DNA from 3 places in the Kosakonia oryzae genome. Region 2 is predicted to be linked to each of the others. Evidence: predicted binding sites of a transcription regulator. Region 2 holds the regulator's gene; each other region holds the start of a gene.
The links. The regulator LexA, encoded in region 2, represses DNA repair genes until DNA is damaged. The targets are predictions, from matches to a motif close to TNCTGTATGTACATACAGNA.
Positions count from the first base shown of each region.

Region 1: a site for LexA is predicted at 3,622-3,641, ahead of sulA (SOS-induced cell division inhibitor SulA). Genes of this name have one in related genera too.
Region 3: a site for LexA is predicted at 3,273-3,292, ahead of dinB (DNA polymerase IV). Genes of this name have one in related genera too.

Region 1 covers NZ_CP014007.2:3,435,974-3,446,307, forward strand. The annotation lists gene helD (DNA helicase IV) at 1-114, opposite strand, end outside; gene AWR26_RS16455 (YccF domain-containing protein) at 237-683, shown strand; gene yccS (YccS family putative transporter) at 701-2,830, shown strand; gene AWR26_RS16465 (TfoX/Sxy family DNA transformation protein) at 2,824-3,444, opposite strand; gene sulA (SOS-induced cell division inhibitor SulA) at 3,663-4,172, shown strand; gene ompA (porin OmpA) at 4,544-5,593, shown strand; gene matP (macrodomain Ter protein MatP) at 5,671-6,123, opposite strand; gene AWR26_RS16485 (AAA family ATPase) at 6,306-8,066, shown strand; gene fabA (bifunctional 3-hydroxydecanoyl-ACP dehydratase/trans-2-decenoyl-ACP isomerase) at 8,136-8,654, shown strand; gene rmf (ribosome modulation factor) at 8,724-8,891, opposite strand; gene pqiC (membrane integrity-associated transporter subunit PqiC) at 9,145-9,717, opposite strand; gene pqiB (intermembrane transport protein PqiB) at 9,714-10,334, opposite strand, start outside.
Region 2 covers NZ_CP014007.2:5,066,186-5,076,519, reverse strand. The annotation lists gene ubiA (4-hydroxybenzoate octaprenyltransferase) at 1-289, shown strand, start outside; gene plsB (glycerol-3-phosphate 1-O-acyltransferase PlsB) at 394-2,817, opposite strand; gene AWR26_RS24045 (diacylglycerol kinase) at 2,950-3,318, shown strand; gene lexA (transcriptional repressor LexA) at 3,427-4,041, shown strand; gene dinF (MATE family efflux transporter DinF) at 4,118-5,452, shown strand; gene AWR26_RS24030 (CsbD family protein) at 5,618-5,827, shown strand; gene zur (zinc uptake transcriptional repressor Zur) at 5,936-6,451, opposite strand; gene traF (conjugal transfer protein TraF) at 6,734-8,050, shown strand; gene ycaC (isochorismate family cysteine hydrolase YcaC) at 8,091-8,714, opposite strand; gene dusA (tRNA dihydrouridine(20/20a) synthase DusA) at 8,948-9,967, shown strand; gene pspG (envelope stress response protein PspG) at 10,102-10,334, shown strand, end outside.
Region 3 covers NZ_CP014007.2:4,305,235-4,315,568, reverse strand. The annotation lists gene fadE (acyl-CoA dehydrogenase FadE) at 1-514, opposite strand, end outside; gene lpcA (D-sedoheptulose 7-phosphate isomerase) at 751-1,332, shown strand; gene AWR26_RS20515 (class II glutamine amidotransferase) at 1,483-2,250, shown strand; gene dpaA (peptidoglycan meso-diaminopimelic acid protein amidase) at 2,221-2,958, opposite strand; gene dinB (DNA polymerase IV) at 3,311-4,366, shown strand; gene pepD (cytosol nonspecific dipeptidase) at 4,402-5,859, opposite strand; gene gpt (xanthine phosphoribosyltransferase) at 6,119-6,577, shown strand; gene frsA (esterase FrsA) at 6,685-7,929, shown strand; gene crl (sigma factor-binding protein Crl) at 7,987-8,385, shown strand; gene phoE (phosphoporin PhoE) at 8,528-9,625, opposite strand; gene proB (glutamate 5-kinase) at 9,922-10,334, shown strand, end outside.

The DNA of each region.
Region 1 (10,334 bases), 1.6 Mb from region 2:
GATAAGGTATTCATGCCGGTCACCCGTGACTTTAATGCCCGCGTTCAGAATTACCGCGCGATCGTACGGGTGCTGGGCTAACCGTTTTCCCAGTGAAGTCGCTTTCAGTTCCATGACTTATCGTTCTCAGCCTGTGACAATAAAAGTCAGTTTACCTGCCAGAGAATTGGCGCTCCAGTCCAAAAAGTCGTTACAATTGCCGGGATATACCACTCATAGGGTTGTTCTGAGGTTTTATGCGTACTGTTCTGAATATTCTGAACTTTGTTCTTGGTGGTTTTGCCACCACATTGGGCTGGTTGCTGGCAACCGTGGTCAGTATCGTGCTGATTGTAACGCTGCCGCTGACGCGTTCCTGTTGGGAAATCACGAAGCTCTCGCTTATTCCGTGGGGAAATGAAGCGATCCATATAGATGAACTGGAACCGGAGCGCCAGAATAGCCTGCTAAACGTGGGGGGAACGGCGCTGAATATCATCTGGTTTGTGCTGTTTGGCTGGTGGTTATGCATCATGCATATTGCCGCCGGTATTGCGCAGTGCATCACCATTATCGGCATCCCGGTAGGCGTGGCGAATTTTAAAATTGCGGCGATTGCGCTCTGGCCAGTGGGTCGTCGTGTGGTCTCTGTCGAAACCGCCCGCGCAGCCCGCGAAGCTAACGCCCGTCGTCGTTTTCAGTAACCGGACCGAATGCCGCTATGTTAAGCCCTCTGCTTCGTCGTTACACATGGAATAGCGCCTGGCTGTATAACGTCAGAATTTTTATCGCCCTCTGCGGTACAGCAGCGCTCCCCTGGCTGCTTGGCGAGGTCAAACTGACCATCCCTTTAACGCTGGGCGTCGTAGCTGCCGCGCTGGCCGATCTGGACGATCGCCTGAGCGGACGGCTGAAGAACCTGATCATCACGCTGATCTCCTTTTTTATTGCTTCCGCCTCCGTCGAATTGCTGTTCCCGTGGCCGTGGCTGTTTGCTATCGGGCTTGTCAGCTCCACCTGCGGTTTTATTTTATTGGGCGGACTTGGGCAGCGCTACGCCACCATAGCCTTTGGTGCCTTGCTGATTGCGGTTTACACCATGCTGGGGATTTCGCTTTTCGAGCAGTGGTATCAGCAACCGCTACTGTTGCTGGCAGGCGCAATCTGGTTTAACTTCCTGACGCTGGTTGGGCACCTGGTTTTCCCCGTTCGCGCTTTGCAGGACAATCTTTCACGCAGTTATGGACAACTGGCGCACTACCTTGAACTGAAATCACGCCTGTTTGATCCGGATATTGAAGATGAAAGTCAGGCGCCGCTTTACGATCTGGCGTTGGCCAATGGTCAGCTCGTTGCCACGCTCAACCAAACGAAAGCAACATTGCTGACACGCCTGCGTGGCGATCGTGGACAACGAAGCACACGCCAGTCCCTGCATTACTACTTTGCCGCGCAGGATATCCATGAACGCGCCAGCTCATCGCACATTCAATACCAGACGCTGCGCGAACATTTCCGTTACAGCGATGTGATGTTCCGCTTTCAGCGTCTGCTATCAATGCAAGCACAGGCCTGCGACAGGCTTTCACACGCCATTCTGCTACGAACGCCTTATCAACATGATTCCCGTTTCGAGCGTGCGTTTACGCATCTTGATGCCGCGTTAGATCGCATCCGCGCCAGCGGTGTGACGTCAGCAGATCATTTGAAAGCCCTGGGTTTTCTGCTCGATAACCTGCGGGCGATTGACGCACAATTAGCGACGATCGAAACGGAACAACCGCAGTCCCAGCTTCTGAATGAGACAGAAAATCAGTTAGCCGATGACAGCCTGAACAGCTTTAGCGATATCTGGTTGCGGCTACGCAATAATCTGACGCCGGAATCTGCACTTTTCCGTCACGCGGTACGTATGTCGCTGGTACTGTGTGTTGGTTACGCATTTATTCAGATCACCGGTTTACAGCATGGTTACTGGATCCTGCTGACCAGTCTTTTCGTCTGCCAGCCCAACTATAACGCCACCCGCCATCGCTTGACCCTGCGCGTCATCGGCACACTGGTAGGTGTGGCGATAGGTTTGCCAGTGCTCTATTTCGTTCCTTCCCATGAAGGACAACTGGTGCTGATCGTCATTACCGGCGTACTGTTTTTTGCTTTTCGCACCGTGCAATACGCGCATGCTACGATGTTTATCACCCTGCTGGTGCTGCTCTGCTTTAATCTGCTCGGTGAGGGCTTTGAAGTAGCGATTCCCCGTATCATCGACACTCTGATAGGCTGCGTGATTGCCTGGGCGGCGGTAAGCTTTATCTGGCCTGACTGGCGTTTTCGCCACCTGCCACGCGTGATAGAGCAGGCTCTCGATGCCAACTGCCGTTACCTCGACGCGATTCTGGAACAGTACCATCAGGGGCGCGATAACCGACTGGCGTACCGTATTGCCCGGCGCAATGCCTATAACCGTGATGCTGAACTGGCGTCGGTCGTATCCAATATGTCTTCAGAACCCGGCGCATCGCCTGAACTCCGCGATGTGGCATTCCGTTTACTGTGCCTTAACCACACTTTTACCAGTTATATTTCTGCACTTGGCGCGCATCGCGAGCAGCTCGCACATCCCGACATTTTGCATCTGCTTGATGACGCCGTCTGTTATGTAGACGACGCCCTGCATCACCTTCCTTCTGATCATGCGCGCGTACAGGAAACGCTAAGTTCCCTGTCGCAGCGCATTAAACATTTAGATCCACGCCCGGATAGCAAAGAGCCGCTGGTCCTTCAACAGATAGGCCTGCTTATCGCCTTATTGCCGGAAGTTTGCCGTCTGAAAAGCCAACTGGTTCAGTGAGGATTGGCCGTTTTCTTCATCACAATAGCGAACCACTCCATCAGTTCCTGGCGCGTTTGCGCCGGGAGCGCCGCTTCGTGCAATCCTACGATAGCGCCTTCCAGCGCCAGAAGAATTTTCACACCCAGATGGCGATTCGCTTTCCGCAGCCTGAGCCAACTGGCCTTAGCACCAAGAAGACGCAGCGTCTGTATATCCATAATTCCGGCATCACGAAGCTGCGTTTCGATCTGGAACGTCAGATTAGGGAGATCGCGCAGACGTTTTCTGGCGCTGCGCTGCACTTTTTCACGCCGGGCAGCATCGAGAGAATATGCCGAAAGTTCCAGCAGCATAGGGCGATCGTTCCATAACGCCTGATCCACAAAATAGTAATTTAACGAAACCTCCCGTCCTCGTTTGTTGAATATTAAAAGTGGCGCATGGTGCGTTATTGCATATTGAGTACTTTGTTCACAGGCCCGCAGGTAAAGCTCTCCTTCGGCCACCATCGCAAAAACCGTGTCGTCCACCGACAAGCTGTAACCGCCAAAATGAGCACGGTGACGAATTTCGCCAAGCGATGTCAGACATTCACATGATTGATGTATACACTGATAAGAAAGGTCTTCCATGATTTTTCCCTTATAAATCACACAGTAAAGCCACTACGATGTTAGCTGTTTCGTTAGGCAGGAACATAGGCAACTGTGAGCGGGACAGCAAGCGAATTTTACGTTGTGCGGTAAAGACAAAAACAAAAATGCGAGATAGTTTCAGAAATTGAGGTTGATCTTTGAACATTTAGAGGATACTGTATGTTTATACAGTAACTCACAGGGCTGGATTGATTATGTACACTTCGGGCTATGCTAAGCGTTCAACAACATTCGATTCCGCATTCACTACGTTAAATCATGCTGACCACTCCCGCAGTGTGTCCGGGCTTATTAGCGAAGTGGTTTATCGCGAAGATCAGCCAGGAATGACGCAGCTTCTTTTATTGCCCTTGTTGCAGCAACTCGGCCAACAGTCCCGCTGGCAGTTGTGGCTGACGCCACAACAGAAACTGAGCCGTGAATGGCTGCAATCCGTTGGTCTGCCACTCGCCAAGGTGATGCAAGTTAACCAGCTTTCACCTGACCTGACGCTGGAATCAATGATCCGTGCATTACGCACCGGGAACTATAGCGTCGTCATTGGCTGGCATGCGGAAGAATTAACCGAAGATGAACACCACCGGTTGGTGATGGCAGCAGAAGAAGGCAACGCGATCGGCTTTGTTATGCGTCCAGTACGTCATGATCCTCTGGCTGCGAGACAGCATTCCGGGATAAAAATTCACTCAAATTTGTATCATTGAGTAACTTTAAGAGTATTCCTGGGATTATTTTTGCCTGAAGCTTGCTTTTGCATTTTATCCGCCAAATACAGCGACAAAGCCTGTGTGGCGCGCTTTTCAGCCTCATCGCATCGGACAAAATATCAGCGGAATTGTTAAATATTGTGTATACAAAGCCTTTTTTTTCATATGCCTGACGGAGTTCACACTTGTAAGTTTCCAACTACGTTGTAGACTTTACATCGCCAGGGGTGCTCGGCATAAGCCAAAGATATCGGTAAAGATATCTGCTGAATAGTTAGTGAGCAACGCCCCCGGTGAAGGATTTAACCGTGGCATCTCATCTCTTAGAGATAACCATGGCGATTTTTGGATGATAACGAGGCGCAAAAATGAAAAAGACAGCTATCGCGATTGCAGTGGCACTGGCTGGTTTCGCTACCGTAGCGCAGGCCGCTCCGAAAGATAACACCTGGTATGCAGGTGGCAAACTGGGTTGGTCCCAGTATCATGACAAAGGTGCGGTATGGCAGAACGATGGCCCGACCCACGAAAGCCAACTGGGTGCTGGTGCGTTCGGTGGCTACCAGGTTAACCCGTACGTTGGTTTCGAACTGGGTTATGACTGGCTGGGCCGTATGCCGTACAAAGGCGACACCGTTAACGGCGCGTTCAAATCTCAGGGCGTTCAACTGACTGCTAAGCTGGGTTACCCGATCACTGACGATCTGGATATCTATACCCGTCTGGGTGGTATGGTATGGCGTGCTGATGGTCAGAGCAACCAGGGCTTCAAAGATCACGATACCGGTGTTTCTCCGGTCTTCGCTGGTGGTGTTGAGTATGCACTGACTCGTGATATCGCTACCCGTCTGGAATACCAGTGGGTTAACAATATCGGTGACGCAAGCACCGTTGGTGCTCGCCCGGATAACGGTATGCTGAGCGTAGGCGTTTCCTACCGTTTCGGCCAGCAGGAAGATGCAGCTCCGGTAGTTGCAGCTCCGGCCCCGGCTCCGGCTCCGGAAGTGCAGACCAAACACTTCACCCTGAAGTCTGACGTTCTGTTCAACTTCAACAAAGCAACTCTGAAACCGGAAGGTCAGCAGGCGCTGGATCAGCTGTATGGTCAGCTGAGCAACCTGGATCCGAAAGACGGTTCAGTAGTGGTTCTGGGCTTCACCGACCGTATCGGTTCTGACGCTTACAACCAGGGTCTGTCCGAGAAACGTGCTCAGTCCGTTGTTGATTACCTGATCTCCAAAGGTATCCCGGCGAACAAAATCTCCGCACGTGGTATGGGCAAATCCAACCCGGTTACCGGCAGCACCTGCGACAACGTGAAACCACGCGCAGCGCTGATCGATTGCCTGGCACCGGATCGTCGTGTAGAGATCGAAGTGAAAGGCAGCAAAGACGTTGTAACTCAGCCGCAGGCTTAAGTTTACGTCTTAGCAAAAACCCCGCCAGAGCGCGGGGTTTTTTATTGCCTGAAATTCTATCACGTCTTAGGGAAAACTCACTCTTTGCCTAGCAGCGCCTGCAAATCCTGCTTCAGTGTGGACATCTGCGAAGCATACTTCTCTTTATGTTCCGCATCCTCAATCAGTTGCACAATCGTTTCAGACAGTGTTTTCCCCCGCCGCTGCGCCAACCCCGCAAGTCGTTGCCAGACGACAAACTCCAGGTCAATTGACTTTTTACGCGTGTGCTGGTGTTCCGCGTTAAAATGGCGCTTACGCCGGGCGCGGATAGTCTGTTTCATTCGGTTAACCAGTGCCGGATTGATATGGAGACCAATCCACTCATTCACCTGTACCGGCTCATTTTCGAGGGTCAACAATACATCGACGGCTTCCTTCGCAGCACTGGCTTCAATGTAACGCGTGATCAGTTCTCCTTCACGGTGCTTTTTAACCAGATACTTCCATTTCCAGCCGCTTTCGAGATTTTCCAGTTGTTGATATTTCATTGCTCTCTCAACGTTACCGTGTAACTCAGTTCAGAATATCAGTTTTTTGTCACTCTGCTTAAAAGAAATCGTCCACTGTGAGCTATCGTCCAGCTTCGCATCGCGAAAGCGCGTAATCCCGGTGTGTTAAAGAAGGGTTTACGGTATAATCTCGCCTTTTACTCCAGACCAAAAAAACGACTTTGACCATTACAAAACTTGAATGGAACGACCTGGTTCCTGATACAGAAAGCTATCAGGAAGTTTTTGAATCGTCCGAATCAGCGCCCGAAGCGGACTTCTCGCTGGCCGATACGCAACCCCGATTACAGTACGCGCTGGAGCAACTGCTCTATCCGCAGGCAACGTCACGTTTTTTACTGGCAAAGGCGCCAGAAGAAGCTGAATACCTGGCACTTATTGCCTGCGCTACCGGAGAAATAATTCCTCAGGACCGCCCGCTAGCCGGGGGGCAATACCGCATCAACGGCGCATCCGTAAGTTTTGACCCGGCAACCAGTGCGCAATCTCCTTTCACCGGAAGCAAGCCGGTAGCGATTGCTGAGTGGATCGAAGCAGAGCAACTGTTTGGTTGTTTGCGTCAGTTCAATCATGAAATTACTTTGCAGCCGGGTCTGGTACATCAGGCAAACGGCGGTGTGCTGATCATTTCCCTGCGCACGCTGCTTGCGCAACCGCTGCTGTGGATGCGTCTGAAAACAATGGTGACGCAGCGCCGTTTTGACTGGGTCTCCTTCGACGAATCTCGCCCTCTGCCGGTCAGTATTCCGTCTATGCCACTGGATCTGAAAGTGATTCTTGTTGGGGAACGCGAATCTCTGGCTGATTTCCAGGAGATGGAGCCCGATCTGGCCGCGCAGGCAATTTACAGCGAATATGAAGAAACACTGCAAATTGTGGATGCCGAAACAATTGGAACCTGGCGTCAATGGGTCGAGCAGGTTGCACACAGCGCACAGCTCCCCTCACCCGGTACCGATGCGTGGCAGCCGTTAATTCGTGAAGCAGTACGCTATACCGGCGATCAGGAGACGTTGCCGCTCTGCCCATTATGGCTGGCGCGCCAGCTACGGGAAGTCGCGGCGACAGCCTCAGGCGCAACGTTCAGTGGCGAAGAGCTTCGCTCGATGTTTGCTCAACGTGAATGGCGCGAAGGATTTCTCGCTGAACGGATGCAGGACGAAATTCTGCTGGAACAAATTCTCATCGAAACCGAAGGCGAGCAGATTGGTCAGATTAATGCGCTGTCAGTCATCGAGTTTCCGGGTCACCCACGTGCGTTCGGTGAGCCTTCACGCATTAGTTGCGTCGTTCATGTCGGTGATGGTGAGTTTAACGATGTTGAACGCAAAGCCGAACTGGGTGGCAATATCCACGCGAAAGGCATGATGATCATGCAAGCGTTCCTGATGGCGGAGCTGGAGCTGGAACAGCAGCTTCCCTTCTCTGCCTCGCTCACCTTTGAGCAATCTTACAGCGAGGTTGATGGCGACAGCGCCTCGATGGCGGAGTTGTGCGCCTTAATGAGCGCCCTTGCAGAAGTGCCCATCAATCAGAGTCTGGCGATCACCGGCTCAGTGGATCAGTTCGGTCGCTCACAGCCGGTTGGCGGATTGAATGAAAAAATCGAAGGCTTCTTCGCCATTTGCCAACAGCGGGAGCTTACAGGTAAGCAAGGGGTGATTATTCCTTCAGCAAATGTGCGTCATCTCTCGTTGCATCAGGAACTACTGGACGCGGTTCAGGCACAACAATTCTTTATCTGGGCCGTAGATGATGTTCGTGATGCGCTACCTTTATTAACAGGCCTGCCGTGGGAAGCTGAAGGACAAAACAACCTCAAGCAACTCATTCAGGAACGTATTGCACAGGCGACGCAACAGGATGCACGCCACCGTTTCCCGTGGCCGCTGCGCTGGTTGAATTGGTTTAACCAAAACTGATCGGACTTGTTCAGCGTACACGTGTTAGCTATCCTGCGTCCGAAATTACAAATAAGGCTTACTGAAAACATGGTAGATAAACGCGAATCCTATACAAAAGAAGATCTTCTTGCCTCTGGCCGCGGCGAACTGTTTGGCGCAAAAGGCCCGCAATTGCCGGCACCCAATATGTTGATGATGGACCGTGTGGTCAAAATGACCGAGACCGGCGGTAACTTTGATAAAGGCTATGTCGAAGCTGAGCTGGATATCAATCCGGACCTGTGGTTCTTTGGCTGCCATTTCATCGGCGATCCGGTGATGCCTGGCTGCCTCGGTCTGGATGCCATGTGGCAGCTGGTTGGTTTTTACCTCGGCTGGCTTGGCGGCGAAGGTAAAGGCCGTGCGCTGGGCGTCGGTGAAGTGAAATTTACCGGTCAGGTTCTGCCGACAGCAAAAACCGTTACTTACCGTATCCACTTCAAACGCGTGGTGAACCGTCGTTTGATCATGGGCCTGGCCGATGGTGAAGTTCTGGTCGATGGTCGCGTGATCTACACGGCTTCCGATCTGAAAGTGGGTCTGTTCCAGGACACCTCCACTTTCTGATAGCGAATTCTCCTCCGCCAGAAAGGCGAAACCTCCGCAATGCGGAGGTTTCTTTTTAAAGAGACAGAATCAGGCGATAACTGCCCTGTCTTCCATGGCCTCTCGCCAGCCTCCCAGCCACTCGGACCTTTGATTCAGGGTTTGGTACGGACACATTTCTTTCGGGCGTCCGGTAATACCAGCCTGATAACCACGTTGATGTGCCCGTTCCAGGCGATCTCGTTTTTGTCTCTTCATGCCTCGTTTCCCTCATTCTTTGATCTGGTGGAAAAGAAAACAGTGGTCACTTAATGTGCAGCCACAGGTAACGAATACCTTGAATAGGCGTTGTCGTCAATGCGCAAAATTCACGCCAGTGTCATAAATGTGAGCTACACAGAAATTCATTTGTACAAAAAATGTGAGCCAGCACAACTAATGTACGGAGCATATTGATAAAAAAAACCGCCACGGTTTTTAGCCATGACAGTTCATTTTTGATTAAATTTTCTTATGGCAGACGATTTAGCTGTGCCGCAATACTCGCCGCCTCCTGCTGCCAGCCTTGAGCCAACATTTTCACCATTTCGTCATACCCATCTTGCTGCTGCTTGAGCTCAATATGGAACGGCCGCTTAATCAGTTGCCCCTGATGTTTGAGCAACCACTCGCCGCTGACGATAACGCGACCATCATACCGCCCGTGAAAACCGGTCACCGTAACATTCAGCGTGTCCTGCTCGCTGCCCAACGGCTGCGATGCCACAACCCAACCCGGCAATTGATTGCTCAGGTTAGCGACCAGCGTATTGCGTAGCTGCTGATCAAGTGGGCTGGCCCACAGATTGTTATTCGCAATAACATATTGCACATCCGTGGTTTGATACACTACACCATTCCCCGCCAGGTAATCCGGCACTGAAACCTGCTCAACCCATAATTGATGATTGCCCTGGCTCTGCCCGGTGCTGGCCTGCACTGCCGTTTGTGGCGGTGACGGTAACTGGTAATAACTTTTATTGTCACCACTGCTGCTACATGCCGTCAGCAACAGCGCCACAATGATTAGCGCGCTCTTTTTCATTGTTTCGCCCTCTTCGGCTGCGGATCGTCTTTCCCTTTCGCTTCGAATACCAGCGCATTACTCTTGTCGTTGAGTGTTTTCAGCACCGGTTGCAATTCCCGCAGTACCTGATCCAGGCGCTGCATATCCGCCACCATCTTGTTATAGGCAGCAGAGCCAGGCTGGAAGCCCTGCATGCTGCGATTCAGCTCACGCAGCGTAGACTGCATATCCGCCGGAAGCTGTTGCATCGACTGGCTGGCCGTCAGCTTGTTAAGATTATCCAGCGTCGTTTGCAGACGTTTAAGCGTCTGCTGACTTTCAGCAAGCGTTGACGTCGCCTGCTGGATCATCGGATTCAGCGGCAGATTATTGATCTTATCCAACGTATCCATCAGACGCTGCTGTATCTGCGCCAGTCCGCCGCTCACGGTTGGAATGATCTGGTAGCCCGCAAACTCCCGCATGCCACTTACGGCAGGTACATTGTTGTAGAAGTCGAGGTCGACATACAGTGCGCCAGTAATAATATTCCCGGTCTTCAACGAAGCGCGCAGGCCGTGTTTGAGCAGTTCATTCAGACGCGCGCTCACATCAGGATCTTCACCCAGTTCATTAACCAAACGCCCGGGTTCAAT
Region 2 (10,334 bases):
TGATGTGAAGATTGGCATCAAATCGACGGCGATTTTGTTTGGTCGTTACGACAAGCTGATTATCGGTATTTTGCAAGTTGCCGTGCTGGCACTGATGGCGTCTATTGGCTGGCTGAACGGGCTGGGCTGGGCGTATTACGCTGCGGTACTGGTGGCGGGCGTGCTGTTTGTTTATCAACAGATCTTGATTGCGGGACGCGAACGCGATGCCTGTTTTAAAGCGTTTATGAACAACAACTACGTGGGGCTGGTGCTGTTTTTAGGGCTGGCTTTTAGTTACCTGCACTGAATCTAAAAACTGCCGGATGCGGCTGCATGTTATCCGGCCTGCGAGGTTATCTCATCCCACAGGCCGGATAAGCGCAAGCGACATCCGGCGGCGACTTTCCTGGCTTACACTTCCGCTTGCGTCGCGCTTTCAATCGTCAGACGCACATCCGACGTTATCAAGTCTGCCAGCATCTGGTAAACGCCCAGCGTCCGCGTCGGGTCTGCATCGCCGCTGTCGCTGATATACCCTTCATCACGCAGCGTTAACACCAGCGTGGAGAATACCGCTTTGTCGAAGAATTCCGGCGCGTTGATGCCGTGCAACACCGACAGACGTTGCGCCAGCGTGCGGCTCTCTTTTTCCAGCGTGCTGCGGTTCATTGACGGTGTGTTGCCAAGCAGCCAGAAGGTGATGGCATAGCGCTGTAACGTCTCGCGCGCGCCGGCGGCCAGCAGTTGCAGCGTCCGCGAGTGGGCCGGATTGATGCTCAGGCGATCGTCTTTGACGGTAATTAAGCCCTGGCGCAGCAGTTCTTGCGTCAGGTTTTCCAGCACTTCCGCCAGCTCGGCTTTTTCCCAGCGCAGGAACAGCTCGGCTTTCAGCAGCGGATAGAGCAGCTCAACGTGGCGCAGAATATCGCTGCGGGAGATGGCGCGATGCTGGGTCACGATCGCCGCCATCAGCGACGGCAGCATCAGCATGTGGGCAATGTTGTTGCGGTAATAGGTCATCAATACTGCCTGCTCACGAGGCAGAATAATGATATCGCCGATGGTGTCTTTCTCGACTTCGAACTTGTTCATCTGCAACGCGTGGTCGATAAGCGCGTCGGCGCTGGCGGCAGGCGTTGTTGAATCCGGCGAGTAAGGCACATTGCGCATCAGTTCGAGGTAGCAACTGAGTTGTTCGGTTAACTGCTCACGCGTCAACGAACGCTGGCGCGAAGCCAGCAGCGCCGTACAGCACAGGTTCATGGCGTTAGCCGCACCGGCATTGTTAATGCGAACCATCAAATCGGCGGCAATGTTATTCACCGTCGGCGTCAGCCATGCCGGGCGAATCGCTTCGATGGGATCGATAGACTCGCGCCAATCCGGAACGTGGTGGTTCAGGTAGTTCATCAGCGGAATGGGTTCACCGAAGTTCACATAACCTTGCCCCAGGTTACGCAGCTTGCTCAGCCCGCGCACCATCTGCAGCAGGCTCTCTTTCTCTTTGGTAGCGCCGCGCAGCTCTTTCGCATAGGTACCCACCTCCATCACATGCTCATAACCGATATAGATCGGCACCAGCGTGATAGGGCGCGTACCGCCGCGCAGCATCGCCTGGATGGTCATCGACAGCGTACCGGTTTTCGGATCCAGCAAACGCCCGGTACGTGAACGACCGCCCTCGACGAAATACTCGACCGAATAACCGCGGCTGAACAGCTCGCCCAGATATTCGCGGAATACGGTGGAGTAGAGTTTGTTGCCTTTAAAGGTACGGCGAATGAAGAAGGCACCCAAGCGGCGGAAAATCGGCCCGGCGGGCCAGAAGTTCAGGTTGATGCCTGCGGCGATGTGCGGCGGCACCAACCCCTGGTGATAGAGCACATACGAGAGCAGCAGATAGTCCATATGGCTGCGGTGGCAGGGCACATAGACAATCTCGTGGCCGTCGTGCGCAAGCTGGCGCACGCGTTCGGCGTTGTGTACGTTGATCCCCTGATAGAGACGGTTCCAGGTAAAGCCGAGGATACGGTCGGTCAGACGGATCATTTCGTACGAGAAGTTGGCGGCAATCTCTTCCATTAGCGCGATAGCGTTTTGCTGCGCTTTGTCGTGAGAGATTTTTTTGCTGCGTGCTTCGTCTTCGACCGCACGGGCAATCGCTTTGGAAGAGAGCAGCTTATTGAACAGATCCTGACGCGCCGGCAGACGCGGCCCTACGGCGGCCAGGCGCTGTCGCGCGAAGTGCATACGCGCCACGCGCGCCAGTTTCTGCGCGATAATTTTATCGGTGCCGTGCTCGGTCGCCATGCGGCGCAGGGAGACGGGCGGCGAGAAGCGCACAAAGCTATCGCGGCCAAGCCAGGAGATAGCGAAGAATTTCTGGATACCGTTCAGCATGCGCAGCGGCGGATTAATCTCGCCTTTCTCACGCCCTGGAGAGCGGCCAAACATTACCGATACCGGCACCATTTGCACATCCAGATCCGGATGGCTGCGGTGTAAATCCAGGTAGTCGTGGAACAGTTTGATGGACTCTTCTTTCGGCGTGTAATAAGTAAACACGCGCGGACCGCCATGAATGAACACGAAACGCGGTAGCAGTACGCCGTCGATTTCCAGGGGTTCCAGCGGATCGGGCAGTTCGTGCGCCAGACACTGAGCACGCAACGTCATCAAATCTGCCTTAGAGTTATAAGGCAGCACGTACATAATAGGACGTGAAGTATCGAGACCCAGTTCCTGTGCAGGTTCTGCAGGTATCGATTTACTCTTTACCAGTACACTTAATGGTAAATTCAGTAATTTGTAGTAAATTCGTGGCCAACCGGACATAAAAGATGAAAAGCCTCTGGTTAATAATAGTGCCATTGCGCCGCAAGAATATCAGAAAGCGCATGTAATTTCTGTTGTACCTCAGTACGCTGATGTAGACATTGACGTTTATTACATAAAAAGGTTCTTTTCATGGCCAATAATACCACCGGAATTACCCGAATCATTAAAGCAGCAGGTTACTCATGGAAGGGCGTTCGCGCTGCATGGATCAATGAAGCCGCCTTCCGCCAGGAACTGTTAGCCGTTGTTTTAGCTATCATTATTGCTTGCTGGCTGGACATTGACACGGTCACACGGGTATTGCTGATTAGCTCGGTGTCGCTAGTAATGATTGTTGAAATCCTAAATAGTGCAATTGAAGCTGTCGTAGACCGAATTGGTACTGAATTTCACGAACTTTCCGGTCGGGCGAAGGATATGGGCTCGGCGGCAGTGCTGATGTCGATCCTGCTGGCGCTGTTTACCTGGATCTCGCTTCTCTGGGCGCATTTTCGATAACGCTTCCAGAAATCGATAACACCCTGGTTTTTTGCTTAAATTTGGTTCCAAAATCGCCTTTGACTGTATATACTCACAGCATAACTGTATATACACCCAGGGGGCGGGATGAAAGCATTAACGGCCAGGCAGCAAGAGGTGTTCGATCTCATCCGCGATCGGATCACCCAAACCGGTATGCCACCAACGCGTGCGGAAATCGCACAGCAATTGGGGTTCCGTTCCCCAAATGCGGCTGAAGAACACCTGAAAGCGCTTGCGCGCAAAGGGGTTATCGAAATCGTCTCCGGCGCATCGCGTGGTCTGCGTCTGCTGCTGGAAGAAGAAGAGGATATCGGTTTACCGCTGATTGGCCGCGTTGCTGCGGGTGAACCGCTGCTGGCGCAACAGCATATCGAGGGTCACTATCAGGTCGATCCCGATCTCTTCAAACCTCATGCGGATTTCCTGCTGCGCGTCAGCGGTATGTCGATGAAAGACATCGGTATTATGGACGGCGACCTGCTCGCAGTGCATAAAACGCAGGATGTGCGTAATGGCCAGGTGGTCGTCGCACGTATTGATGATGAAGTTACCGTGAAGCGTCTGAAAAAACAGGGTAACACCGTCGAACTGCTGCCGGAAAACAGCGAGTTTTCCCCGATCGTCGTCGATCTGCGCGATCAAAACTTCACCATTGAAGGGCTGGCGGTTGGCGTCATCCGGAATGGTACCTGGCTCTAACGCCTGTTCTTTCCGCAGCGACACATAACAACGTGGCGCTGCGTAATACAATTTTCCCCGTTGATTCGACATTGCCATGCCGTTGCTGAACGCATCTGACAGAGCACTGTGGCGGCTTGCGCTGCCCATGATCTTCTCCAATATCACTGTTCCGTTACTGGGGCTGGTGGATACCGCCGTGGTCGGGCACCTGGATAGCCCTGTTTACCTCGGTGGGGTGGCGATCGGCGCAACGGCAACCAGCTTTTTGTTTATGCTGCTGCTGTTTTTGCGGATGAGCACAACCGGTCTTACGGCACAGGCGTTTGGCGCAAAAAACGCACCTGCGCTGGCGCGCGCGCTGGTACAACCGCTGTTACTGGCGTTGTTGGCAGGTATGTTAATTATGCTGCTGCGTACGCCGCTCATCGATCTGGCGCTGCACATCACCGGCGGGAGCGAAGCTGTACTGGAACAAGCGCGGCGCTTTCTCAATATTCGCTGGCTGAGTGCGCCAGCGTCGTTGGGAAATCTGGTGTTGCTCGGCTGGTTGCTGGGCGTGCAGTATGCCCGTGCTCCGGTGATCCTGCTGGTGGTGGGGAATCTTCTCAACATTGTGCTCGACCTGTGGCTGGTGATGGGTCTGCACATGAATGTGCAGGGAGCCGCGCTCGCCACCGTTGTGGCTGAGTATGCGACGTTCGCCATCGGCCTGCTGATGGTGCACCGCGTGTTGGTGATGCGCGGCGTCCCCCTGTCTGTGCTTAAAAATGCCTGGCGCGGCGGTATGCGGCGCTTATTAGCGCTTAACCGCGATATCATGCTGCGCTCACTGCTTTTGCAGCTCTGCTTTGGCTCAATCACCGTACTGGGCGCGCGTCTTGGCGGCGAGACGGTCGCGGCGAACGCGGTGCTAATGATGTTTCTCACCTTTACCGCGTACGCGCTGGATGGTTTTGCCTATGCGGTCGAAGCGCATTCCGGGCAAGCCTACGGTGCGCGCGATGGCAGCCAATTGATGGAAGTCTGGCGAGCTGCGTGCCGCCAGGCCGGGCTGGTGGCGCTGTTCTTTGCGGCGATTTATGCGCTGGCAGGCGACAACATTATTGCCTTGCTGACTTCACTTCCTGCTCTGCAGACGCTCGCCGGGCATTACCTGTTCTGGCAGGTAATTCTGCCGCTGGTGGGCGTGTGGTGCTACTTGCTGGATGGCATGTTTGTCGGTGCCACGCGCGCTGCGGAGATGCGTAACAGTATGGCGATTGCCGCTGCCGGGTTCGCTGTCACGCTGCTGACGGTCCCGGTGCTGGGCAATCACGGTTTATGGCTGGCGCTGACCGTCTTTCTCGCCCTGCGCGGGCTTACGCTTGCCTGGCTGTGGCGTCGCCACTGGCGTAACGGCAGCTGGTTTTCCGACGCGAATCCTTCCTGATACTGCCAGGCTTTTTGCCGGTTTCCTCGTCTCGCTTATGCTGTTTTTAACTATCGTGGTGGTTAAAGATTCCGAATAAAAATCGATTGCCGGAATCCTTAACTACAATAATCAGTACGTTCAGCAGAACGATTACCTATTTAACCGAACGATAAGGAGTCAACGATGAATAAAGACGAAGTCGGCGGTAACTGGAAACAGTTCAAAGGCACTGTTAAAGAAAAATGGGGCAAACTGACCGATGATGATATGACCATCATCGAAGGTAAACGTGACCAGTTGGTGGGTAAAATCCAGGAACGTTACGGTTATGCCAAAGATCAGGCGGAGAAAGAAGTTACAGATTGGGAAACGCGTAACGACTACCGCTGGTAGCCTGCACATCCCCTCAATGTGCTAACCCTCTACAGGCTACTCTGCCCGAAGGTACAAGGATGTACCACCCCTCCAGCTGTTTTATTTACCGTTTCGTTCAAACAAAGATTAACGTGGCTTTTTCTTCACCTGAACGGTGTGGTCATGGTGGCAATGGTCGTGATGACGGCAGGACTCCACTTCGACACAGTCTGCACATAAGCCGTGAGCTTCAATCACATTATGCCGCAGAGCAAAGCCCATCTTTGCCGCCAGCGCATGCATAATATCTTCCACGCCTTCCGCCTGCTCTTCCTTTACCGAACCGCAGCGATCGCAAATAAACATTGCGGACGTGTGCGTCGGCTGGTCAAAAAGATGGCATAACACGTAGCTGTTTGTTGATTCGACTTTATGTACGAACCCTTGTTCCAGCAGGAAATCAAGAGCGCGGTACACCGTCGGCGGCTTGGCCTGCGGTTCGCTTTCACGCAGCAGATCGAGCAGATCGTACGCGCTGATGGCGCTTTGTTGCAGGCTGAGTAATCTCAACACTTCAAGACGCTGAGGAGTCAGGCGCACATTGCGCTGCACGCACAGCTTTTCAGCCTGCGCTAACATCTCTTGCGAAGTGGTCTTATCCATAGGCGCTCTCCGGGTGGGGAAATACAAGCCATACACTTTACCATGTCCTGCCGAAAACGCCGAGATCGTGGCCAGTAATCTCCATTTCACTGGATCGCTTCCCGAAATGGATTCCTTCATCTATAAATAGTGATAAGCGTCACTTAAAACAATAATATCCGGGTACTTACGGGTATTCCGGCAATTTAGCTTCTTTTTCTTACGTTATTCACAGCAATAGTGCATTCCTGTTTGTGCGAATACTTACAGGCTTAAAACTCATCTGGCTACGAGACGCATACTGTGGAAAAAAAACGTAAACTTTCGCTGGTCGCGATCGCTGTCTCCTTTTTTGTGTCAAATCAGGCAGGGGCAGCCAATACCTGGGCAGAAGCACGTAATGATGCAATGGGGGGAACGGGCGTTGCATCTGCGAACTATGGCAGCGGGCCATTAATTAACCCGGCACTGTTAGCAAAAGCAAAACCCGATGATGATATTACCGTCATCCTGCCGAGCGTACAGGCGCAAATTAGCGACAAAGATAATCTGCGCGACGAGATCGACAACATCAATGACAAAATCGATGGCTACAAAGATGTTGTCGATAACCTCACCGCTGCGGAAATTATTGCTAATCCGCTCGGTACGGTAAGGCAATTTCAGGGCGCCGCAGGCGATTTGGCGAATGAGCTGGAGTTTCTGAGAGGGAAAACAGCGCAGGCCAAAGCCGCCGCCGGTATCGCGGTAAGCATTCCCAACGATGTCCTTTCCGTGGCGTTTGTGACGAAAGCTTACGCCCATGCGCGTGTCACGTCGGCAATCGATCAGCAGGATATTGACTACCTGCGTAGTATTGAGAACAGCACCGCCGTCGCCGCCGGTGAAGCGCTAAAGGCGGTGGTATCACCGGATGGCAGCGACGAAATCACCAAAAACCTCAACTCAACCGCTTCAGGCCGTGCGGCTATCGTCTCGGATTACGGCATTGCGATGGCCCGCCAGTTTGATGTCGGTGGCGTACCGTTATCCGTTGGCGTGACGCCAAAATTACAGAAAACCTGGGTTTACAACTACACAGCCTCGATTTATGACTACAAAAGTAGCGACTGGAACAGCAGCCGCTACCGTACCGACGATACCGGCTTCAACGTGGATGTCGGCCTGGCTGCGGATTTCGGCGAGAACGTGACAGTCGGTTTGACCGGTACAAACTTGATCTCCCGTGACATTGATACCAAAGACATTCGTATCCGCAACGGCAGAACGGGCGATGTGGTGAGCTACAAAGATACTTACCAGATTAGCCCGGTCGTGACGGCGGGGGCGGCATGGCATAACGATCTGCTGACGCTGAGCGCCGACGGTGATTTAACCGAGACTAAAGGCTTTAAGAGCGAGAAAAATTCCCAGTATGTTGGCGTGGGTGCGGAAGTGCGTCCGCTGAGCTGGCTGGCCGTGCGTGCGGGTTACCGCGCGGATGTGAAAGGGGATGATAAAAATGTCTTTACCGGCGGTGTTGGATTTGCGCCATTTAACCGCGTACATATCGATTTGATGGGCCTGGTTGGCGAAGATGAAACCTGGGGGGCCGGGGCGCAACTTAGCGTGACTTTCTGATGAGTAACCGGAGGCTTTGCGCCTCCGGTTTTATCGGCACTTATTGGCCGGTGAGTTTGTTATAGCTGGTCATCAGGTTACGGTAATCAGGAATATGGTTGGAGAGCAATGTTGCCAGACCTTCCATATCATTGCGCCAGTCACGTTGTAATTCGCAAGCTGCGCCGAACCATGTCATCAGCTGTACGCCTGCCTGGGTCATCCGATCCCATGCAGCATAACGAGTAATTTCATTGAATGTTCCTGAAGCGTCGGTAATAACAAACACTTCATACCCTGCTTCAATCGCGGATAACGCCGGGAAAGCAACGCAGACTTCTGTCACCACTCCGGCAATAATCAGCTGCTTTTTCCCTGTTGCTTTGACGGCATTAACAAAATCTTCGTTATCCCAGGCATTGATATTACCCGGTCGGGCAATATAGGGCGCATCCGGGAATAGCTCTTTCAGTTCTGGAACCAGCGGGCCATTCGGTCCGGTTTCAAAGCTTGTCGTTAAAATAGTTGGCAACTTGAAAAATTTGGCCAGATCGCCCAGTGCCAGGACATTGTTTTTGAATTTATCAGGATCGATATCTCTTACCAGCGATAACAAACCCGCCTGATGATCGACTAACAAAACGGCTGCATCAGTTGTATCGAGACGAACATATGGTGTAGGCATAATTACTCCCTGTTTCGGTGGATAGGAGTTCACTGCTGCTGGGTGGGACTCCGTTTGCGTAAAAAAATATAGGTAGGGAGCCCCGCATCAACAAGTGAAGGGAGGTCTTTTCAGGCGTTTCACAATTATTGTGATACAATTGGAAACCTCATTGATTTATTGTTTTTGCTCACCGGCGGAATAGCGGTGAGTGCCCCCTCTTTTTTTGAAAATCAAAGCACGGTAATTCTGAAATGACTAACGGCAGCCAAGCCAGCGTAATGCCTGTAAATTCTGACAATCACTGGTATGGGCGGTTCAGCGTCGCACCGATGCTCGACTGGACGGACAGGCATTGTCGTTACTTCCTGCGCTTGCTGTCGCGCCAGACACTGCTTTACACCGAAATGGTGACCACGGGTGCCATTATTCATGGCAAAGGTGACTATCTGGCATACAGCGAGGAAGAACACCCGGTGGCGTTGCAACTGGGCGGCAGCGATCCGGCGCAGCTTGCGCACTGTGCGAAGCTTGCGCAAGTGCGCGGTTACGATGAGATCAACCTTAACGTTGGTTGTCCGTCAGATCGCGTGCAGAACGGGCGTTTTGGTGCCTGCCTGATGGGCGAAGCGCAACTGGTGGCGGACTGCGTGAAAGCGATGCGCGACGTGGTTTCTATTCCGGTGACGGTAAAAACCCGTATTGGCATCGACGATCAGGATAGCTACGAATTCCTCTGCGATTTTATTGGTACTGTAGCCGGTAAAGGCGAGTGTGAAAGCTTCACCATTCATGCCCGTAAAGCCTGGCTCTCTGGCCTGAGTCCAAAAGAGAACCGCGAGATCCCGCCGCTGGATTACCCGCGCGTCTATCAACTTAAACGCGATTTCCCGCACCTGAAGATGGCGATCAATGGCGGCATAAAATCGCTGGAAGAAGCCAAAGCCCATTTGCAGCATATGGATGGGGTTATGGTCGGGCGCGAAGCCTATCAGAATCCGGGAATTCTGGCCGCTGTCGATCGGGAGATTTACGGTGCTGATGTTGTGGATGCCGATCCTGTCGCCGTGGTTCGCGCAATGTATCCCTACATTGAACGCGAATTGAGCCAGGGCGCTTATCTTGGTCATATCACGCGTCATATGCTCGGATTATTCCAGGGGGTGCCGGGCGCGCGTCAGTGGCGCCGTTATCTGAGTGAAAATGCGCACAAAGCGGGCGCTGATATCGCGGTAGTGGAGCACGCGCTAAACCTGGTAGCGTCGAAGCGTTAAAATTTCACTAAAAGATGGTCAAATTCACTAAGCCCTGCACAGCGTTGCAGGGTTTTTTTATTGTAAAATCAAAAGATTATTTTTGGCATGCTTCTTGTAATGCAAAAGGTATTAGTGATTCCCAGGAGAAGATCATGCTGGAACTACTGTTTATTATTGGCTTTTTTGTCATGTTGCTGGTGACCGGCGTTTCGCTGCTCGGCATTATCGCCGCGCTGCTGGTTGCCACCGCAGTCATGTTTTTGGGCGGCCTTTTTGCTTTGATGATCAAGCTGTTGCCCTGGCTGCTGCTGGCTGTGGCGGTAGTCTGGGTGATTCGTACCATCAAAGAGCCGAAGGTTCCACGTTATCAACGCAATAACCGCTG
Region 3 (10,334 bases), 760 kb from region 2:
CTTTCTTGATAATCATCGCGAAGAAGCGGTGCTCTTTTAAGAATGCCCACAGTTCAGGCGGCAGATCGGCCATTTCATGAGTGATCTGGAAATCGTTCGCCATGCGGCAGGCTTCTTCCACCGGGCCGTCGATAAAGGCTTGTTCTTCAGCGGTCAGGCGCGGCTGCGGATAGTTGTGCAGCTTTTTCCAGTCCGGGTTACCGCGAAACAGATCGCCTTCCCACCAGGTCGTACCCGCGTCGATCGCTTCTTTTTCGGTACGCGACATCGGCGGCATCACTTTGCGGAAACCGCGAAATACCGGCGCGGAAATCAGTGCCTTGCGCATTGGCGGCAGGTTGAACGGCACCAGAATGATCGCCAGCGGCAGCAGCACCCAGATGGACCACAGCCCCATAACGCCCAGCGCGGCAGTCCACGCCAGTAAAATCACGCTGCTCAGGAGCAGATTGACCCGGTGATAAAACAGCACACCGAGGAGAACGATTGTTGCGATAAGGCTCAAAATCATCATAGAAAAAAGCTCCCTGTCTTGTAGGAGGTCTGACCACTTGTGATGTTATGGTTGTAGTGGATGAGATTTCTTTTAGCAATGTGTTTACAAAATAATTACAACCTGGTTCACATTGTTGGGGGGATTTTGCGCACGGAAAACGAAAACGCGCAGGTGCCGTGGCTTTAGCTTCTCGCTCCGGATCCTATCCGGTACACTGCGCAGTGTTATTTACATCTATGCTGAAGGATATCCTCATGTACCAGGATCTGATTCGTAACGAACTGAACGAAGCGGCGGAAACGCTGGCGAATTTCTTGAAAGATGAAGCCAATATTCACGCGATTCAGCGCGCGGCGGTGCTGTTGGCGGACAGTTTCAAAGCGGGTGGTAAAGTGTTGTCCTGCGGTAACGGCGGTTCTCACTGCGATGCCATGCATTTTGCGGAAGAGTTAACCGGTCGCTACCGTGAAAACCGTCCTGGCTATCCGGCGATTGCTATCTCCGACGTCAGCCATCTCTCCTGCGTGAGTAATGACTTCGGTTACGACTACGTCTTCTCCCGCTACGTGGAAGCGGTTGGCCGTGAAGGCGACGTGCTGCTGGGTATTTCCACTTCCGGCAACTCCGGCAACGTGATCAAAGCGGTGGCGGCAGCGCGTGAGAAGGGGATGAAAGTCATCACTCTGACCGGTAAAGATGGTGGCAAAATGGCGGGTACAGCGGATGTTGAAATTCGTGTGCCGCATTTCGGTTATGCTGATCGTATTCAGGAGATCCATATCAAAGTGATTCATATCCTGATTCAGCTGATCGAAAAAGAGATGGTTAAGGCTTAAGGAAGGCTATTTTATTTGCCATTTTGCACCTGGGCAGTGCTCAAAATCCTCACGTACTCTGTGTACGCTCCGGTTTTTCCGCGCTGTCCCTGTTCAACCTGGCTGCAACAATTACGCCTTCCCAGAATTAAGGCGTTTTTGGGGGTGAGTATGTGCGAACTGCTCGGTATGAGCGCCAATGTGCCGACCGATATCTGTTTTAGTTTTACCGGGCTTGTCCAGCGCGGTGGTGGAACCGGGCCGCATAAAGACGGCTGGGGCATCACTTTTTATGAGGGCAAGGGCTGTCGCACGTTCAAAGATCCGCAACCGAGTTTTAACTCCCCGATCGCGAAGCTGGTGCAGGACTATCCGATCAAGTCCCGCTCGGTAGTGGCGCATATTCGCCAGGCTAACCGTGGCGAAGTGGCGCTGGAAAATACCCATCCGTTCACCCGCGAGCTGTGGGGCCGCAACTGGACTTACGCACATAACGGCCAACTGAGCGGCTATAAATCGCTGGAGACCGGCAATTTTCGCCCGATTGGCGAAACCGACAGCGAAAAAGCGTTCTGCTGGTTGCTGCATAAGCTTACGGAACGTTATCCGCGCACGCCGGGCAATATGACGGCTGTGTTTAAGTACATTGCCTCGCTGGCAACGCAACTGCGCGAGAAGGGCGTTTTCAATATGCTGTTATCGGACGGGCGCTACGTGATGGCGTTCTGCTCGACGAATCTGTTCTGGATCACCCGCCGTGCGCCGTTTGGTGTGGCGAAGCTGCTGGATCAGGACGTTGAAATTGATTTTCAGCGGGAAACCACACCAAACGATGTGGTTACCGTGATCGCCACTCAGCCGTTAACCGGCAACGAAACCTGGCAAAAGATTATGCCAGGCGAGTGGGCATTATTTTGCCTGGGGGAGCGTGTAGTTTGACGCCAACTGTGGCTGAACGGCGGTGTTCAGCGGCTTGTTGACGACGTAGCGACCATCCACAACCGAGACAACCGGCGGCTGGTGGGTGGTAGCAAAATAGTCGTAACCCGGCTTCAGCTGTTTCCAGAAATCCGCATAGGTCGAATATTTGTGACGCTGCATATTGGCGTCGGTCATGCGGAACGGATAGATGCTCAGTTGCACGTTCGGCTGCCCAAAGACCAGCGCGGCAGTTACAAACTGGAAGATCTCATCAATGTTCGAATCCGTCATGGCATAGCAGCCAATCGAGACGCAGGCACCGTGGATCATCAGGTACTTGCCTTCATAGCCGTGGGCGCGGTCATAGGTATTCGGAAAACCAATGTTGATCGCTTTGTAGAAGCGGCTGTCCGGCTTCAACTGATTACGCTGAATGGAGTAAAACCCTTCCGGGCTTTTAAAATCGCCCTGGCGCTGTTTCGGGCCGAGACCGCCGGAGTAATTGCAGATTTTATAGCTGTCGAGCAGTTGGTATTGCTCGCCCATTTTGACGTAGAGATCAAGGGTGCGCTCTTCTTTGAAGATTTGGATATAAACCGGCGACCCCATTAACTGCTGCTTATATTCTTTGCTTACCGGCGTAATCGAACTGTTGCTGCCCATTAAGCCAGCGAACGAGACGCACGGGATCAGAAGCATCGCAATAAACAATGCGATTTTGCGCATACAACTTGTTTCCTTGATAAAGCGAATACCACATTGCCAGGACGGCAAAAGATGCCCAAAATTCAGACTAATCTGTTTCGGAGCGCCCACATTAGCATTACGGCATTTTTTCGCAAGCCAGAATAGAGTCCATCCTTCACGCTTCATCTTTTTTTGGCGATATTTTCGCCATTGCGCAAATTGTGTTCTGTTTTGCGTTTCAAACACCTGGCCGTTTAGCTGGGGGTTATTATGAAACTAAAACGGCAGAAGTAACCATCAAATTACCCTCTTTTCGGCGGTTTTACGCACTGGCTTCTCATTTCACTGGACTGTGCTGTATACTTATCCAGTGTTCTGTGAGGGCGTACGCATGCGCAAAATCATACATGTCGATATGGATTGCTTTTTCGCGGCGGTCGAGATGCGCGATAACCCCGCCCTGCGCGACATCCCCATTGCCATTGGCGGCAGCCGCGTTAAGCGTGGCGTTATCAGCACCGCCAATTATCCGGCGCGTAAATTCGGCGTGCGCAGCGCAATGCCCACGGCAATGGCGCTGAAACTTTGTCCTCACCTTACTCTGCTGCCCGGCCGTTTTGATGCTTATAAAGAAGCGTCAAATCAGATCCGCGAGATCTTTTCCCGCTACACGACATTGATTGAACCGCTTTCGCTGGATGAAGCCTATCTGGATGTTACCGACAGCCCGCACTGCTACGGCTCAGCAACGCTGATGGCGCAGGAGATCCGCCAGACTATTTTTAATGAAACGCAGCTAACGGCTTCGGCGGGCGTGGCGCCGGTAAAGTTTCTCGCCAAAATTGCCTCCGATCTCAATAAACCCAACGGCCAGTACGTGATCACGCCAGCGGACGTTCCGCAATTTCTCCGCACGCTGCCGCTAAGCAAGATTCCGGGCGTCGGCAAAGTGTCGGCGGCAAAACTGGAGACGCTGGGGCTGCGCACCTGTGAAGATGTGCAGCGCAGCGATCTGGCGATGTTGCTTAAACGCTTTGGTAAATTTGGCCGTATTTTGTGGGAGCGCAGCCAGGGCATTGATGAGCGGGAAATCAGTAGCGAGCGGTTACGTAAATCCGTCGGCGTGGAGCGCACGCTGGCAGACGATATTCACCACTGGGAAGAGTGCGAAGCGATTATTGAGCATTTATACCCGGAGCTGGAGCGACGGCTGGCCAAAGTGAAGCCGGATCTGCTGATTGCCCGCCAGGGCGTAAAGCTGAAGTTTAATGATTTTCAGCTCACTACCCAGGAACATGTCTGGCCGCGCTTAAATAAAGAGGATCTGCTGGCAACGGCGCGGAAAACGTGGGATGAGCGTCGCGGCGGGCGCGGTGTGCGGCTGGTAGGGCTGCATGTGACGTTGCTGGATCCGCAACTGGAGCGGCAACTGGTGCTGGGGTTATAAATGAATGTCCGCGCCGGGCGGCGCGGACAGCGGGCTTATTTCGCCGGAATCGCTTTCAGCAGCTCGGTCAGCAGCGTCCAGTAGTGGCCCACGCTTTCGATATGCACTTGCTCATCCGGAGAGTGCGGGCCAGTAATGGTTGGCCCAATGGAGACCATGTCCATGTTCGGGTACGGTTTTTTGAACAGACCGCACTCCAGACCTGCGTGGATCACCTGAATGTTCGGCGTTTTGTTGAACAAACGCTGATAAGTCTCACGCACCAGCGCCATTACCGGCGAATGCGCATCCGGCTGCCAGCCCGGGTAGCCGCCTTTCGGCGCCGTTTTCGCGCCAGCCAGCGCGCCCAGCGATTCCAGCATGCTCACCACGTAATCTTTACCGCTATCAACCAGCGAACGGATCAGGCAGATGATTTCCGCGCTGTCGTCCTGCAGGGTAACCACGCCGACGTTCAGCGAGGTTTCAACCACGCCTTTTGCCACGTCGGAGTTACGAATGACGCCGTTTGGCGTGGCGTTCAGCAGGCGAACAAACGTGTCGCGGGAAGCCGTGGTCAGCGCGGATTTATCGCTGCTTGCGCTTTCCAGCAGCACCACCAGGTTCTTCTCTTTCATCTCCAGCTCGTTTTTCAGGATTGCCTGATACGTGCTGGCCAGCGTTTTGAGCTGCGCGGCGTTAGCGGCCGGAACAGCGACTACGGCAATCGCTTCGCGCGGGATCGCATTGCGCAGGGTGCCGCCAGTGAAATCGAGCAGACGCAGATCCAGTTCCGCCGCATGTCCGGCCAGGAAGCGCGCCAGCAGTTTATTGGCGTTGCCCAGACCGACATGAATTTCCGCGCCGGAGTGGCCGCCTTTCAGGCCTTTCAGCGTCAGTTTGAAGGTTTCATAACCGGCCGGTACGGCTTCGCGGGTCAGCGGCAGGGTGGTGATAAAATCGATCCCGCCCGCGCAGCCCATGTAGATCTCACCCTCTTCTTCAGAGTCGGTGTTAATCAGAATGTCTGCCTGCAGCCAGTTGGCCTGCAAACCAAACGCGCCGTCCATACCCGCTTCTTCGGTCATGGTCAGCAGCACTTCCAGCGGGCCGTGTTGCACGGTGGAATCGGCCAGAACGGCCAGCGCAGAGGCCATACCGATGCCGTTATCCGCGCCGAGCGTGGTGCCGCGCGCTTTAACCCATTCGCCATCGATATAAGGGCGAATCGGATCGGTGGTGAAGTCATGAACGGTGTCGTTATTTTTCTGCGGCACCATGTCCAGGTGCGCCTGCAATACGACCGGTTTGCGATTTTCCATGCCGGCGGTGGCCGGTTTGCGGATCAGAATGTTGCCCACCTGGTCGCGCTCTGCGTGGAGACCTTTTTCCTTCGCCCAGCCCATAATATGTTCGGCGAGTTGTTCTTCATGGTAGGACGGGTGAGGAATAGAACAGATTTTGGCAAAAATATCCCACAGCGGTTGTGGCGATAGTTGAGACAGTTCAGACACGATGAGTCTCCTTACAAAGAGCCTGCGAAACTTACCTTGCAGGTCACAGGGTTAAATAAACGGGCATCGCAAGAGCGCCTTGCGAGATGGCGTTGAGAATAACACTTTCTTGCCAGACTGCGAGCCTGTAAACGTGGAAAAAGCGCCGCTAATGCCGGGTAATACTGGTTTTTAGTGCCGCAGATCTCTATAATCTCGCGCAACCTATTTTCCCCTGGAATACTTTTTAAGCCGTAAAACACGGGCTGGGACACTTCACATGAGCGAAAAATACGTCGTCACCTGGGACATGTTGCAGATTCACGCACGCAAACTGGCTGCCCGACTGATGCCTTCAGAACAATGGAAAGGCATTATCGCCGTAAGCCGCGGCGGTCTGGTACCGGGTGCATTACTGGCGCGTGAGTTGGGCATTCGTCATGTTGATACCGTTTGCATCTCCAGCTACGACCACGATAACCAGCGCGAATTAAAAGTGCTGAAACGTGCGGAAGGCGATGGTGAAGGTTTTATCGTGATTGACGATCTGGTTGACACAGGCGGTACTGCGGTAGCCATTCGTGAAATGTATCCGAAAGCGCACTTTGTCACCATCTTCGCCAAACCGGCAGGTCGCCCGCTGGTTGATGATTATGTTATTGATATTCCACAGGATACCTGGATTGAACAGCCGTGGGATATGGGCGTGGTTTTCGTTCCGCCTATCAGCGGCCGTTAATTCCCCCCGCACGTTCTGCTAACGCCCGGTTCTACCGGGCGTTGTTCATTTTGTCGCACCTCAGGTTACAATAACCTCCAGTGATAGATACATGGAGGCTGCGTGCGATGTCACAAGCCAATCTTAGCGAAACCCTGTTCAAACCCCGTTTCAAGCATCCGGAAACATCAACGCTGGTACGTCGGTTCAACGCTGGCACGCAGCCGCAGATCTTATCAACGCTGGACGGTAAAAACGTCCTGCACTGGTATCGCATGCTCAACCGCTTAATGTGGATTTGGCGCGGTATTGATGCCCGCGAGATCCTCGAAGTACAGTCGCGCATTGTGATAAGCCAGGCCGAGCGCACCGATCCGGAACTCTACGATACGGTGGTGGGTTACCGCAGCGGTAACTGGATTTACGAATGGTCCACGCAGGCGATGCTGTGGCAGCAAAAGGCGATGCAGGAGCAGGAAACGACGCAGAGCGGTCGCCACTGGCTGCGAGCCTCCAGCCTGTACAGCCTGGCAGCTTATCCGCACATCAAGGGCGATGTGCTGGCCGAGCAGGCGCAGGCGCTGGCGAATCGCGCCTATGAAGAGGCGGCGCAGCGCCTGCCTGGGGCGCTCAAAGAGATGCAGTTCAGCATTCCGGGCGGTTCGCCAGTGACCGGTTTTTTGCATATGCCCCCTGGCGACGGTCCTTTCCCGACGGTATTAATGTGCGGCGGGCTGGATGGCCTGCAAATCGATTACTACACCCTCTATGAGCGTTACTTCGCTCCGCAGGGAATGGCGATGTTGACGCTGGATATGCCTTCTGTCGGCTTTTCGTCGAAATGGAAATTAACCCAGGATTCGAGTCTGCTGCATCAGCACGTTTTAAAAGCGCTGCCGAATGTTCCGTGGGTCGATCATACGCGGGTCGCGGCGTTTGGCTTCCGTTTTGGCGCAAACGTAGCGGTACGCCTGGCTTATCTGGAAGCGCCGCGCCTGAAAGCGGTGGCGTGTCTGGGGCCGATAGTGCATTCGCTGCTTAACGAGCCGTTACGCCAGGGGCAGGTTCCGGAAATGTATCTTGATGTGCTGGCCAGCCGTCTGGGGATGCATGATGCTTCCGATGAAGCGCTGCGCGTTGAGTTGAATCGCTACTCCCTGAAAACTCAGGGCTTGCTCGGACGGCGTTGCCCAACGCCGATGCTTTCTGGTTTCTGGCAAAACGATCCGTTCAGCCCGGAAGAGGAGTCGCGTTTAATCAGTACGTCATCGAGTGAAGGCAAACTGTTGGAGATCCCCTTCAATCCGGTCTATCGCAATTTTGATAAGGCGTTGGAGCAAATAACCGGATGGATCAACCATCATTTCCGTTAATAGATTGATAAATTCTATTGATTTGGTAAAACAGTTGCTTCACAAAAGGAGATCGCAATGACGTTACCGAGTGGACATCCGAAAAGCAGACTGGTTAAAAAATTTACTGCGCTTGGGCCTTATATCCGCGAAGAGCAGTGCGAAGATAACCGCTTTTTCTTTGATTGCCTGGCTGTTTGCGTCAACGTAAAACCAGCGCCGGAGAAACGCGAGTTTTGGGGATGGTGGATGGAAATGGAAGCGCAAGAAAAACGTTTTACCTACCGTTATCAGTTTGGTCTGTTTGATAAAGAAGGGCACTGGAAGCCGACGGCAATTAAAGATCAGGAAGTGGTCGATCGCCTCGAACAGACGCTACGTGATTTTCACGAACGGGCGCGTACGATGCTGGCGTCCTTAGAGTTGAAGCTGGAACCTGCCGATAATTTCAAAGAGTCATTGAAACTCCCCGCGTAAATTCCCCCCTGAATAAAAAAAAGCCCGATCGCCTTTCACGTATCGGGTTTCTGACCCAGGCCAGCTTGTAACCTGAATCAGATTAAAGAAATGCCCTCAGTCGAGGGCATTAATATAACGAGGGTGTTAAGGGTTCAAAAACTTAGAACTGGTAGGTCACGGCAACGGCAACAACGTCGTCATTCGCCAGACCCAGTTTGTTATCGTCTTTTAGCTGGTTGATTTTGTAATCCACCATCGCAGAGATGTTTTTGTTGAAGTAGTAAGTTGCGCCAACATCGATGTAGTTAACCAGATCTTCGTCGCCAATCCCTTTTTCCAGATCTTTGCCTTTGGTCATCACATAGCCCAGGGACGGACGCAGGCCGAAGTCGAACTGATACTGGATAACCGCTTCGAAGTTCTCGGTTTTGTTAGCAAAACCTGAGCCCAGACCGGTAGAAGATGCGGCAGATACTGGCGTCATGTTGTAGGCGATGCCGTACATAGTAGCGATATACAGGTTATTGGCGTCGTATTTCGCGCCGGTTGCCCAGGCTTCGGCTTTCTCGCCGCGACCAAACGCTGCGGCGTTCTGCGCGGTGGTACGGTCAGAGTTAGCATAGGCACCAATCAGGCTGAACGCGCTGCCGCCGAAGTTATAGGAGAGAGAAGTGCCCCAGCCGTCGCCGTTTTGTTTGCTAACAGCGCGGCTGCTTTCATTTTTCCCCTGGTATTGCAGGGTCATGTTCAGACCGTCGATCATGCCAAAGAAGTCGGTGTTGCGGTAAGTAGCAACGCCAGAGGTACGTTTGGTCATGAAGTTATCGGTACGGGCCAGACCGTCACCGCCGAATTCCGGGAACATATCGGTTATGGCTGCCACGTCGTACAGCACGCCCAGGTTACGACCGTAGTCGATAGAACCGACGTCTTTCATTTTCAGGCCAGCAAATGCCAGACGGGTTTTCTGGCTGGATGTTGCATTGTTATTGTTGGTTTCGTCGTTGTTACCGGCAAATTCGGCTTCCCAACGACCAAAACCGGTCAGCTGATCGTTAATCTGCGTTTCGCCTTTGAAACCGAAACGAACATAAGTTTTATCACCGTCGTTGCTGGTATCGTCGCTGAAGTAGTGCATGGCTTTCACTTTGCCGTACACATCCAGCTTGTTGCCGTTCTTGTTATAAACTTCCGCTGCGTGAACGGATGCAGAAGCGACAACGCTCATTACCATTAATGCCAGAGTGCTCTTTTTCATTTTGATTCCTGATTTAACTAACGCGCTAATATTCGCTGGGCATATACCCCGTGAAAAAACAGGAAGGGTTTTATCGCTCTGAAATTAAACATTTATGACAAATTAAGAATATTTTTAAAAAGTTGTGTTTTAGTGTGTTTGCAATAAAAACGTCAAAATCTACCGTTACGCTTGCTGATCCCGCGCAACAAAAAAGTGGCCTGATTGCACTGACGGTTGGCAATCGCCGCGACTCCTGTTACAACGTCTGACGACTATCGATATTTCTTATTTTTTCTAAAAAACGGCAGAGAATCATGAGTGACAGCCAGACGCTGGTGGTAAAACTCGGCACCAGTGTTTTAACGGGCGGTTCCCGTCGCCTGAACCGCGCCCATATTGTGGAACTGGTGCGCCAGTGCGCGCAGCAACACGCCGCCGGGCATCGTATTGTAATTGTGACTTCCGGGGCGATTGCCGCAGGGCGCGAACACCTCGGCTACCCGGAATTACCCGCCACCATCGCCTCGAAACAACTGCTGGCGGCGGTGGGACAGAGCCGTTTGATTCAGTTATGGGAACAACTGTTTTCTATTTACGGTATTCACGTCGGGCAGATGTTGCTGACCCGCGCGGATATGGAAGACAGAGAGCGCTTCCTTAACGCGCGCGACACGCTGCGCGCGCTGCTTGATAACAATATCGTGCCGGTGATTAACGAAAATGACGC